One region of the Rhodococcus sp. NPDC003318 genome, then DNA from elsewhere that is predicted to be linked to it. Evidence: riboswitches for the same ligand, from Rfam matches in the RefSeq annotation. Region 1 holds a riboswitch; the other holds the start of a gene.
The links. Region 1 has a riboswitch for cobalamin ahead of ACFYVR_RS12390 (ABC transporter substrate-binding protein). Riboswitches for the same ligand answer to the same signal wherever they lie in the genome.
Positions count from the first base shown of each region.

Region 2: it holds a riboswitch for cobalamin, as region 1 does, so the genes downstream of both, cobN (cobaltochelatase subunit CobN) here and ACFYVR_RS12390 (ABC transporter substrate-binding protein) in region 1, are expected to answer to the same signal.

Region 1 is NZ_JBIAOU010000006.1:46,504-52,156, forward strand. It holds gene ACFYVR_RS12385 (FecCD family ABC transporter permease) at 1-695, opposite strand, end outside; gene ACFYVR_RS12390 (ABC transporter substrate-binding protein) at 767-1,822, opposite strand; cobalamin riboswitch at 1,866-2,003, opposite strand; gene ACFYVR_RS12395 (chorismate mutase) at 2,110-2,412, opposite strand; gene pcrA (DNA helicase PcrA) at 2,704-5,178, shown strand; gene ACFYVR_RS12405 (hypothetical protein) at 5,408-5,653, opposite strand, start outside.
Region 2 is NZ_JBIAOU010000001.1:162,869-168,521, reverse strand. It holds gene cobJ (precorrin-3B C(17)-methyltransferase) at 1-1,418, opposite strand, end outside; gene ACFYVR_RS00720 (precorrin-8X methylmutase) at 1,418-2,044, opposite strand; gene cobG (precorrin-3B synthase) at 2,063-3,220, opposite strand; cobalamin riboswitch at 3,224-3,364, shown strand; gene cobN (cobaltochelatase subunit CobN) at 3,396-5,653, shown strand, end outside.

The DNA of each region.
Region 1 (5,653 bases):
ACACCGAGGGAGGCCGCCGACGAGTTGCCGAACGTCATCGCGTCCAGCGACGACGCCACCGCCAGGCACACCGTGACCCCGACGACGGTGACGGCGCCGCACAGCGCCACGTCGGTCCAGTCCGCGCCGCTGAGCGACCCGAGCAGCCAGAACAGCACGCCGCGGGTCTGCTCGGCGTCCGCGGAGGACATCACGACGAACGAGGTCAACGCCGAGAACAGTTGGGTGCCCGCGACACCGGCGAGGAGCACCTTCGCGGTGCCGCCGCCGGCCCCCGCCGCCAGGGCGAGGACCGCGCCGAAGGCCACGACCGCACCCACGAACGCGCCCGTCGAGAGCGAGATCGCGCCGCCGCCGATGCCGAGCACCGCCACCAGCACCGCCCCGGTCGACGCGCCGGACGAGATGCCGAGGACGAACGGATCGGCCAACGGATTGCGCAGCAGCGACTGCATGATCGCCCCGCACAGCGCCAGCCCGGCGCCGCACACCGCCGCGAGCAGGGTCCTGGGCAGCCGCAACTCCCAGACGATGCCGTCCTGCAGCCGGGTCAGCCCCGACGACCCGATGCCCCAGTGCTCGAGGATCACCGCGTACACGTCGCGGACCGACAGGTTCGCCGGCCCGATCGTGACGGTCACGGCGATCGAGGCCACCAGGACGGCAAGTCCACCGAGCAGCACCGCCGGAAGCAGGGCCTTCGACTCGCGTCGCGGGGTCGGGGTCGGGGTCGGGGCCGTCGCCCGTTCCGCGGCGACCGTCGGCGTCACGGCTGCGGGGTGACGAGGTTCCACTGCTGCAGCGCCCCCGCCACCTTCTCGACGCCGTCGACGGTGCGGATGGTGGGGTTCATGTCCGCCCCGCTCACGACGATGTACCGCTTCTGCTGGACCGCGGGCAGCTGTGACGTCACCGGGTTCGACTCGAGGAAGGCGATCTTGCTGTCGAGAGCGTCGCCGTCGATGCTGCGCCGGCTCAGGTCGGCGAGGACCAGCGCGGTCGGATCGCGGTCCGCGACCGTCTCCCAGGAGACCTGCGGCCACTCGTCGGTGGTGTCGGCGAAGACGTTGGTGGCGCCGACCGCGCGCGCGATGATCCCGGACGACCCGCAGCAGCCCGCCATGTACGGGGTCTTCGTGTCGGCGAACCAGAACGCGAGCGAGACACCGGCAGCGTCCACGGTGTCCGCTGCCGTCGCGTACCGCTGCTGCAACTCGGCGACGAACCCCTCACCGCGCTCGCGGACGTCGAAGATCGCGGCCAGTTCGCGGATCTCCCGGTAGACGCTGTCGAGGGTCAACGGCTCGGTGCGGGCGCCGTCCGCGTTCGACGCCGAGGACACGTCGCCGCCGCACCCGTTGTCGGTGGGGGACAGGTAGGTCGGCACACCGAGCGACTCGAACTGGTCGCGGCCCGCACTGCCGCCGTCGCCGATCGACGACCCGAACGACGCGGTGACGAAATCCGGCTCGGCGTCGAGCACCACCTCGAGCGACGGCTTGTTGTCGGCGAGCCGCGGCACCGTCGCATTCGCGGCAGCCAGGTTCTCACGGACCGGATCCGTCCACGTCGCGGTGCCGACCATGCGGTCCGCGAGTCCGAGGGAGAGCAGGATCTCCGTCGACGCCTGGTTGAGGGAGACGACACGGTGCGGCGGCGCATCGACGGTGACGGTGCGGCCGCAGTTCGAGAGCGTGACGGGATACCCGGTCGCGGCCGTCGACGGCTCGTCGTCGGTGGCTGCGGAACCCGAGCAGCCGGTCAGCAGCAGCGTGGCAGCTGCGGCGAGCACGGCGGCACAGCGGAGGAAACGAATACGCACGAAGCGGGAACTCCTCGTTCAGGGCCCAGTCGCGGGGCCGAGAGTCTCACCTGACCCGATCCGCGAGCATCCGGACTTCGGCCCACGTGAACAGGGCCGTCACCGCTGCGCGTCAGTCCCGGATTCGCACCGGGTTCCCTCGCCGATCGGGGCCGCACGGGCGGCCACCGTCACCGTATACCTCGCGAGCATCGCCCGGTATGTCCGGGTATCGCGCTGCGTTCCTCCGAGGTTGCCGGGGCCTCGTCGTCACCGGCGCCGAAGAGGAGTCGCAGGCCCGAGCGGAGTTACCGGCCCAGCGGACCGCGCCCCAGGCGCAGCAGCAGCATCGCCAGGGTGTGACCCTCCTGGCCGAGCTCACTGAACCGCTCGAGCACCTTCATCTCACGGCTGTGCACGAGGCGCGGACCGCCCGACGCCATGCGGGTGCGGCCGATCACCTGGGACACCTCGCTGCGGCGCTTGATCGCGGCGAGGATCTCCGCGTCGAGGCGGTCGATCTCCTTGCGGAGCTCGTCGATCTCGGCCTCGCTGGTCGGCAGGTCGGTGTCGTTCTCGGCGTTGTTGTTCGGCGAGATGGGGGCGCCCATGTCTTCTCCTCGTGTCAGAAACTGGATCGTTCTCGGTCCCGCGGGTCGTTACCCGATCCAGGCCCTCTCACGAAAAGAGCCCCGGATCGCTGCGGACCGCGGGGCTCGTGGGTTGTTCAGGCCACGGGCACCGGAGTCCGGTACCCGTAGAAAAATCGCCAGGGGTGGCGAGCGTCGGCACTGAGCATGACCCCATTTTGCCATGCCCGACCGGGCGCGGCGGGTCGTGGGTGCACACGGGTCGTGGGCGGGCAGCCCGATGTCGGTGCACAGCGGTAGCGTGGACAGGCGATGAACACATTCTCCGCGGCAGCTCACGCCGGTACCCGCACCTCGACCGACGCCCTCCTGGCCGGACTGAATCCGCAGCAGCGCGAGGCGGTCGTGCACCAGGGATCGCCGTTGCTGATCGTCGCGGGCGCAGGGTCGGGCAAGACTGCGGTGCTGACCCGCCGCATCGCGTACCTGCTCGCGGAGCGGGACGTCACTCCCGGGCAGGTCCTGGCGATCACGTTCACGAACAAGGCGGCCGCCGAGATGCGCGAGCGCGTCGCCCAACTCGTCGGACCCCGCGCCAACAGCATGTGGGTCGCAACCTTCCACTCGAGCTGTGTGCGGATCCTGCGCATGCAGGCCGCGCTGCTGCCGGGGCTGAATTCGAACTTCACGATCTACGACGCCGACGACTCGCGCCGGCTGCTGACGATGATCTCCAAGGATCTCGAGATCGACCAGAAGAAGTACTCGGCGCGGCTGCTGGCCACCCACATCTCGAACCTGAAGAACGAGCTGATCGGTCCCGAGGAGGCCGCGGCCAACGCGGAACTCGAGACCAACGAGGTCGTCCGCCTCGTCGCGCGGGTGTACGGCCACTACCAGGCCCGGCTGCGGGCGGCCAACGCGCTCGACTTCGACGACCTGATCGGCGAGACGGTCGCGCTGCTCCAGAACCACCCGCAGGTCGCCGAGTACTACCGGCGCCGGTTCCGGCACGTCCTCGTCGACGAGTACCAGGACACCAACCACGCCCAATACGTCCTCGTGCGCACCCTCGTCGGCGAGGAGGGTGCCGGCCCCGTCCCGCCGTCGGAGCTGTGCGTCGTCGGTGACGCGGACCAGTCCATCTACGCCTTCCGTGGCGCGACGATCCGCAACATCGAGGAGTTCGAGCGGGACTACCCGCAGGCCCGGACGATCCTGCTCGAACAGAACTACCGCTCCACCCAGAACATCCTGTCGGCGGCCAACGCGGTGATCGCCCGCAACACCGGCCGACGCGACAAGAAGCTGTGGACCGAATCCGGCGAGGGCGACCTCATCACCGGGTACGTCGCCGACAACGAGCACGACGAGGCGTCGTTCGTCGCGTCGGAGATCGACCGGCTCGTCGACGCCGGCGACGCGCGCTACGGCGACGTCGCGGTGTTCTACCGCACCAACAACTCGTCCCGCGCGCTGGAGGAGATCTTCATCCGGCTCGGGTTGCCGTACAAGGTGGTCGGAGGCGTCCGGTTCTACGAGCGCAAGGAGGTCCGCGACGTCGTCGCGTACCTGCGGGTGCTGGAGAACCCCGACGACACGGTGAGCCTGCGGCGCATCCTCAACACCCCGCGTCGCGGCATCGGCGACCGTGCCGAGGCGTGCGTCGCGGTGCACTCCGAGCAGCGGGGCATCGGATTCGCGGCCGCCCTGCGCGACGCCGCCGACGGCACGGTGCCGCTGCTCAACACCCGTTCGCAGAAGGCGATCGCCGGCTTCCTCGACATGATGGACGAGATCCGTGACGGGATGCAGCCCGACGACACCGGACTGATCGACATCGGCGAGGTGGTCGAGTCCGTCCTCGACAAGACCCGCTACCGCGCCGAACTCGAGGCGAGCAGCGACCCCCAGGACGGCGCCCGGCTCGACAACCTCAACGAACTCGTCAGCGTCGCACGCGAGTTCAGTTCCGACGCCCGCAACGCGGCCGGTCTGGACACCGAGATCGACGAGTCGCTCGAAGGTGCCCTCGCCGCGGCCGGCGAAGACGACCCGGCACTCGGCGACGGTGAGCCCGACCCCGGGTCGCTGGCCGCGTTCCTGGAACGGGTGTCGCTGGTCGCGGATTCGGATCAGTTGCCCGACAACGGCGACGGCGTGGTGACGCTGATGACGCTGCACACCGCGAAGGGTCTCGAGTTCCCCGTCGTGTTCGTCACCGGGTGGGAGGACGGCCAGTTCCCGCACATGCGGGCGCTCGGCGATCCGGCGGAGCTGTCCGAGGAACGTCGCCTCGCGTACGTCGGCATCACCCGGGCCCGGCATCGCTTGTACGTGACCCGCGCGGTGCTGCGCTCGGCGTGGGGTCAGCCGATCACCAACCCGGAATCGCGTTTCCTGCAAGAGATTCCGCAGGAACTGATCGACTGGCGTCGGGAGGATCCCGGCCCGGGCATGGGTGGGGCCATCGGTGGTGGCCGGTTCCGCGGTGGTCAGGGCTACGGCGGTGGCTACGGCAACGGCGGTTACGGCAACAGCGGCGGGTACGGCGGCTTCGGAGGTCGCGAGAGGGCCGAGGCGACACCGAGCTTCGGTTCCGCACGGCCCCGCAACAACCACCTGGTGCTCGCGGTCGGCGACCGCGTCAGCCACGACAAGTACGGGCTCGGCACCGTCCTCGAGACGAAGGGTGCCGGCACCACCGCCACGGTCACCGTCGACTTCGGCTCGTCGGGCAAGGTGCGGCTGATGCTGATCGGCGGCGTCCCCATGGTCAAGCTCTGACCAACACACCCCACCCCGCACCCACCGCCCCACCCCGCACCCACCGCGGCTGAAGGTGGCCTTCGTTCGCATCAGCCGCACGAAGGGCCCCTTCACTCCGGATCGTCGGCCGCCCCCCGTTCTGGCTGAAGGTGGCCTTCGTTCGGATCAACGGCACGAAGGGTGCCTTCAGCCGGGCGGGGTGGGGCATCAGGGGGTCAGGTCGTCGAGGCGTCAGGTCGTCAGGTCGTCAGGGATGCACGCGGACGTCGGGGCGAGGACGGGACGCGGCGAGGTCGTAGTGGGCGCGTAACTCCGACAGGACCCGCGCCGGTTCCTCCGTCAGTCGTCGCGGAATGATCGCGTAGACGACGATCCCGTGACTCTGCAACCGCGACCGCCGCTCGAGCGTTGCCGCGTAGTCGTCCGCGCTCAGATGCCAGTTCAGCGAGTCGATCTCCCAGGCGAGGGCGACGTCGTCGATCCAGCCGTCGGG
Region 2 (5,653 bases), on a different contig from region 1:
GAGCCGATGATCAGCAGTGTCCGCATGTCGATCTCGGACGGCTCGAGGTCGCCGAGCGGCACGATCCGGACCCGTTCCTCGGGCCCGGCGACGTCGCGCCCCACGATGACCGGGGTGTCGGGGGAGCGGTGCTCGAGGATCAGCTCCTTCATCGCGGCGACCTGCCAGGTGCGCGATTTCGACGCGGGGTTGTAGATGGCCATCGCCATGTCGGCGGCGGCGACCGCGGAGATCCGGGTGGCGACGATGTCCCACGGCTTGAGCCGGTCGGAGAGCGAGATCATCGCGTAGTCGTGCCCGAGCGGTGCGCCGACTCGGCTGGCGACGGCGTTCGCGGCGGTCATGCCCGGCAGGACACGCACCGGCACGTCGCGCCACTGCTCGTCGGCGGCCATCTCGATCACCGCGGCCGCCATCGCGAACACGCCGGGGTCGCCGGAGGACACCACGACGACGCGGGCACCGCGCCTGGCGAGATCCAATGCCATTGCGGCGCGCTCGGATTCGACCTTGTTGTCGCTGGCATGCCGGTTCTGCCCGGGCCGCACCGGCACCCGGTCGACGTAGGTGGTGTAGCCGACGACGTCGGTGGCGCGGGCCAGTTCGTCGCGGACCTCGGAGGTGGTCCAGGCGTCGTCGCCGGGTCCGAGACCGACGACGGTCACCGACCCCGGCTCCGAATCTCGTTGTGCGGCCGGATTGTTGGACGGGCTCGGGACGATCGCGATGGAGAAGTACGGCACATCGGCGTCGTCGACGTCGGCGGCGGCGAGCACCCGCTGCTTGTCGGTGCTGGCCCGCTCCACGTACGAGGCCTCGGCGAGTCGACCGGAGTCCGCGAGGGCCTGCCGCACCGCCGGGAACGTGCGGCCGAGCTTGAGGATCGCGGCGGAGTCGGTGGCGCGCAGTCGTCGGGTCAGCTCCTCGGCGGGCAGGGTGCCGGGCAGGATCGTGAGCACTTCGTCGCGTTCGACGAGCGGCACCCCGAGCGCGGCGGAGGCGGCGCTGATCGAGGTCACCCCGGGAATCACCTCGGCGTCGAAGCGGTCGCACAGCCGCTTGTGCATGTGCATGTAGGAGCTGTAGAACAGCGGATCGCCCGCGGCGAGCAATGCGACCGTCCGACCTGCGGCGAGGTGCGCGGCGAGGGTCTCGGACGCCTCGGCGTAGAAGTCGTCGATCGCGCCCTGGTAACCGCCGGGGTGGTCGACCGTCTCGGTGGTCACCGGGTACACGAGGTGTTCCTCGATCTGGCCCTCGCGCAGGTAGGGCGCGGCGACGGCCCGGGAGATGCTGCGGCCGTGCCGGGCGCTGTGGAACGCGACGACGTCCGCCTCGCCGATGATCCGGGCGGCCTTGACCGTGACCAGTTCCGGGTCGCCGGGCCCGAGTCCGATGCCCCAGAGTGTGCCCGCCATCACTCGACCTCCGTCGCGATCGCGTTCAGCGCGGCCGCGGTGATGGCGCTGCCACCGCGGCGCCCCCGTACCGCGAGGTAGTCGATGTCGCCGGCGCGAACGATCAGGTCCTCCTTGGACTCTGCGGCGCCGATGAACCCGACCGGGCAGCCGATGATCGCCGCGGGCCGGGGCGCACCCTGATCGAGCATGTCGAGCAGGTGGAACAGCGCGGTCGGGGCGTTGCCGATCGCGACGACGGCACCCTCGAGCTTCGGACCCCACAGTTCCAGCGCGGCAGCGGATCGGGTGTTGCCGAGCTTCTCGGCGATCACGGGCGTGCGCGGGTCACCCAGCAGGCACACCACATCGTTGTGCGCGGGCAAGCGCTTTCGCGTCACCCCGGACGCGACCATCGTCGCGTCGCAGAAGATCGGCGCCCCGTCGCGGAGCGCGGCGCGTGCCGCGGAGACGACCCCGGGGCTGAACGCGACGTCGTCGGTCAGATCGACCTGGCCGCACGCGTGGATCATCCGGACGACCGCCTGGGCAACGTCCGCGGGGAACCTCGACAGGTCGGCTTCGGCCCGGATCGTGGCGAACGACTGGCGGTAGATCTCGGCGCCGTCGCGGATGTAGTCGGTCATGCACCCAACGATATGGGGTCAGGGTGTCGGCGGGTCCACCCGGTAGCCGTCGCCGGTGGCGACCACATCGGTCACCTCACCGCGGGGGCGCCCGCACCGCCGCTCGCAGCCGGCCCAGTGCTGGCGGCCGTCGGCGGGCAGCGCACCGGACTCGACCGCGGCGACGGCGTCCCCGCGGACGTCGGCGAGGGACTTCGCGCAGCCGGGACGTCCGGTGCAGGCAGTGACCTGCAGCCACGGGGAGTTCGCGTCGAAGATCAGCCCCATCGGCGCGAGGATGCGCACCACCTGTTCGGCGACGCCCTCGTCAAGGTCGTGCAGCAGCACCGACCGCCAGGGAGTGACCGTGATCGGATGCTCGACGGCCACCAGGAAGTCCGCCAGCCGGGCGGGCAGCACCCCGAACCTCAGGCCTGCCGCGAGGGTGACCGTGCCGTCGGGCTGGTCGAGCCACCCGATCGGGCCCGCCGACTCCGGCGCCGCCAGGTCGACGGGGTCCGCCGTGGCGGTCACACCCAACCGGGCGAGCACCCGGCGCGGGCCGTCCTCGATCTCCTGCAGCCGCCACTGCGTGCCGCGGATCTCGCGCAGCGCCCGGGCCGCGTCGAGCAGGGTCGCGACCGCACCCTCGGCGGTCAGCCGGACGCCGTGATCGGCACCGGCGAGTGTCAGGGCCACCTCGGTCGCCGTGACGGCGTGCAGCCCGAGGTCGCCCTGCAGCCCCGTCACGTCGCCGCGGCCGTCGTCGAGGGTGAACAGGACGCGGCCCGGCAGGTCGGCGAGGTCGGGATCGGCCATGAGACCGGCGTCGAGAGCCGAGGCCCACCCGCGGACGTCCGCGATTCCGCCGATCCGACCCGACAGCGGGGAGGCGAGGATGTTGCGGACCCGTTCGTGGGTCGGCGAGGGCAGCAGTCCCGCCGCGGCGAGCCGGTCGGCGAAGGCGGCGGGATCGGTCACGGCCCGAAGCTGGATGTTGCCGCGGGACGTCAGTTCGAGTTCGCCGTTGCCCAGGTCGCGGGCGGCATCGGCGAGGACCTGGAGCTGAGCGTGGGTGAGTGCACCGCCGGGCAGTCGGACCCGGGACAGTGCGCCGTCGGCGGCCTCGTGCACCTGCAACGCGCCGGGGCACGCGTCGGGGCGGGACCGGGGGGCCGGGGATTCGATATCGGACATCGCCCTCCAGCCTACGGTGACGGCACCGGTACGATCAGCGGCGATTGCGGCAGCTCGAGAGGAAACCGGTGCGATTCCGGTGCGGTCGCGCCACTGTGACCCGGACTCCGGGGAGTCAGACCCTCCGACGCTGCCGTCCCAGACCGAGTGGGGCGCGAAACCCCGAGGAGGCATCGTGATCCTGCTGCTGTCGACGTCCGACACCGACCTGCTCAGCGCCCGCGCCAGCGGCGCCGACTACCGGTGGGCGAACCCCGCGCGCCTGCTCGTCGACGACCTGCCGGCCCTCCTCGACGGCGTCGACCTGGTGATCGTCCGGATCCTCGGCGGACGTCGTGCGTGGGAGGACGGCCTGGACGCGGTGCTGGCAGCGGGCACACCCACCGTCGTCCTCGGTGGTGAACTCGCACCCGACGCCGAGCTGATGGAGTTGTCCACGGTGCCGGGCAACGTCGCGGCGCAGGCCCACAACTATCTGGCCGAGGGCGGCGCGGACAACCTGACGAACCTGTACGGCTTCCTGTCCGACACGGTGCTGCTCACCGGTGTCGGGTTCGAACCGCCGGTGCACACCCCCACCTGGGGATTCGCCCCCGTGAGTCCTTCCGGCCCGCAGACGGACCGGAAGGACTCACCGGTGGTGGCGGTGCTCTACTACCGCGCGCAGCACCTGGCCGGGAACACCGCGTACGTCGAGGCGCTGTGCCGGGCCGTCGAGGATCGGGGCGCCCGGCCGCTGCCGATTTTCTGCGCGTCTCTGCGCACCGCGGAACCCGAACTGCTCGACGTGCTCGGCACCGTGGACGCGATGGTCGTCACGGTCCTCGCGGCCGGCGGCACGAAGCCGGCGAGCGCGTCCGCCGGCGAGGACGACGAGTCGTGGGACGTCACCGCCCTCGCCGCCCTGGACGTGCCGATCCTGCAGGGCCTGTGCCTGACCAGCAGCCGGGAGGCGTGGGAGGCCAACGACGACGGGCTCTCGCCGATGGACGTCGCCACCCAGGTCGCGGTGCCGGAGTTCGACGGCCGCATCATCACGGTGCCGTTCTCGTTCAAGGAGATCGACGCAGACGGACTGACCAGCTACGTGCCCGACACCGAACGGGCGGCCCGGGTCGCCGGGATCGCGGTGCGGCACGCGCGACTGCGTCACGTCGCCAACCCCGACAAGCGGATCGCGCTGATGCTGTCGGCGTACCCGACGAAGCACGCGCGGATCGGCAACGCCGTCGGACTCGACACCCCGGCGAGCGCGATCGCGCTGCTGACCGCGATGCGGGACGCCGGTTACGACCTCGGCCCGGCGGACGGCGAGGACGCGCTGCCCGGGCTGGCGTCCGGGGACGGTGACGCGCTGATCCACGCGCTGATCGCGGCCGGCGGTCAGGACCCGGACTGGCTGACCGCGGAACAGTTGGAGGGCAACCCGATTCGCATCTCCGCGGCACGTTATCGGGAGTGGTTCGCCACGCTGCCCGCCGACTTCCGGGAGGCCGTCGAGGAGCACTGGGGCGCCGCCCCGGGCGAGCTGTACGTCGACCGCAGCGCCGACCCGGCGGGCGAGATCGTCATCGCCGCCCTGCGGGTCGGGAACGTCGTGCTGATGGTCCAACCGCCCCGCGGCTTCGGGGAGAACCCGGTCGCGATCTACCACGACCCCGACCTGCCGCCGAGCCACCACTACCTCGCCGCCTACCGGTGGATCGCCGCCGCGACCGAGCAGGGCGGGTTCGGTGCCGACGCGATCGTGCACCTCGGCAAGCACGGCAACCTCGAGTGGCTGCCCGGCAAGACCCTCGGCATGTCCGCCTCGTGCGGCACCGACGCCGCGCTCGGGGAGCTGCCCCTGGTCTACCCGTTCCTCGTCAACGACCCCGGCGAGGGCACCCAGGCCAAGCGCCGCGCCCACGCCACCCTCGTCGACCACCTGATTCCGCCGATGGCGCGGGCCGAGTCGTACGGCGACATCTCCCGGCTCGAGCAGCTGCTCGACGAGCACTCGAACATCTCCGCGCTCGATCCGTCGAAGCTGCCCGCGATCCGCCAGCAGATCTGGACGCTGATGCGCGCGGCCAAGATGGACCACGACCTCGGGCTCGCCGAACGCCCGGAGGAGGACGTGTTCGACGACATGCTGCTGCACGTCGACGGCTGGCTGTGCGAGATCAAGGACGTCCAGATCCGCGACGGACTGCACGTCCTCGGGCAGGCCCCGGACGGGGACGCCGAGGTCGAGCTGGTGCTCGCGGTGCTGCGCGCCAAGCAGATGTGGGGCGGCGAGCGCACCGTGCCCGGCCTTCGGGAAGCCTTGGGGCTCAGCGAGGCGGGCGACGAGAACCGCGGCCGCGTCGACGAGATCGAGCAGACCGCACACGGCCTGGTGGCCGCGCTGCAGAAGGCCGACTGGGATCCCGCCGCCGCCGCGGAGATCGG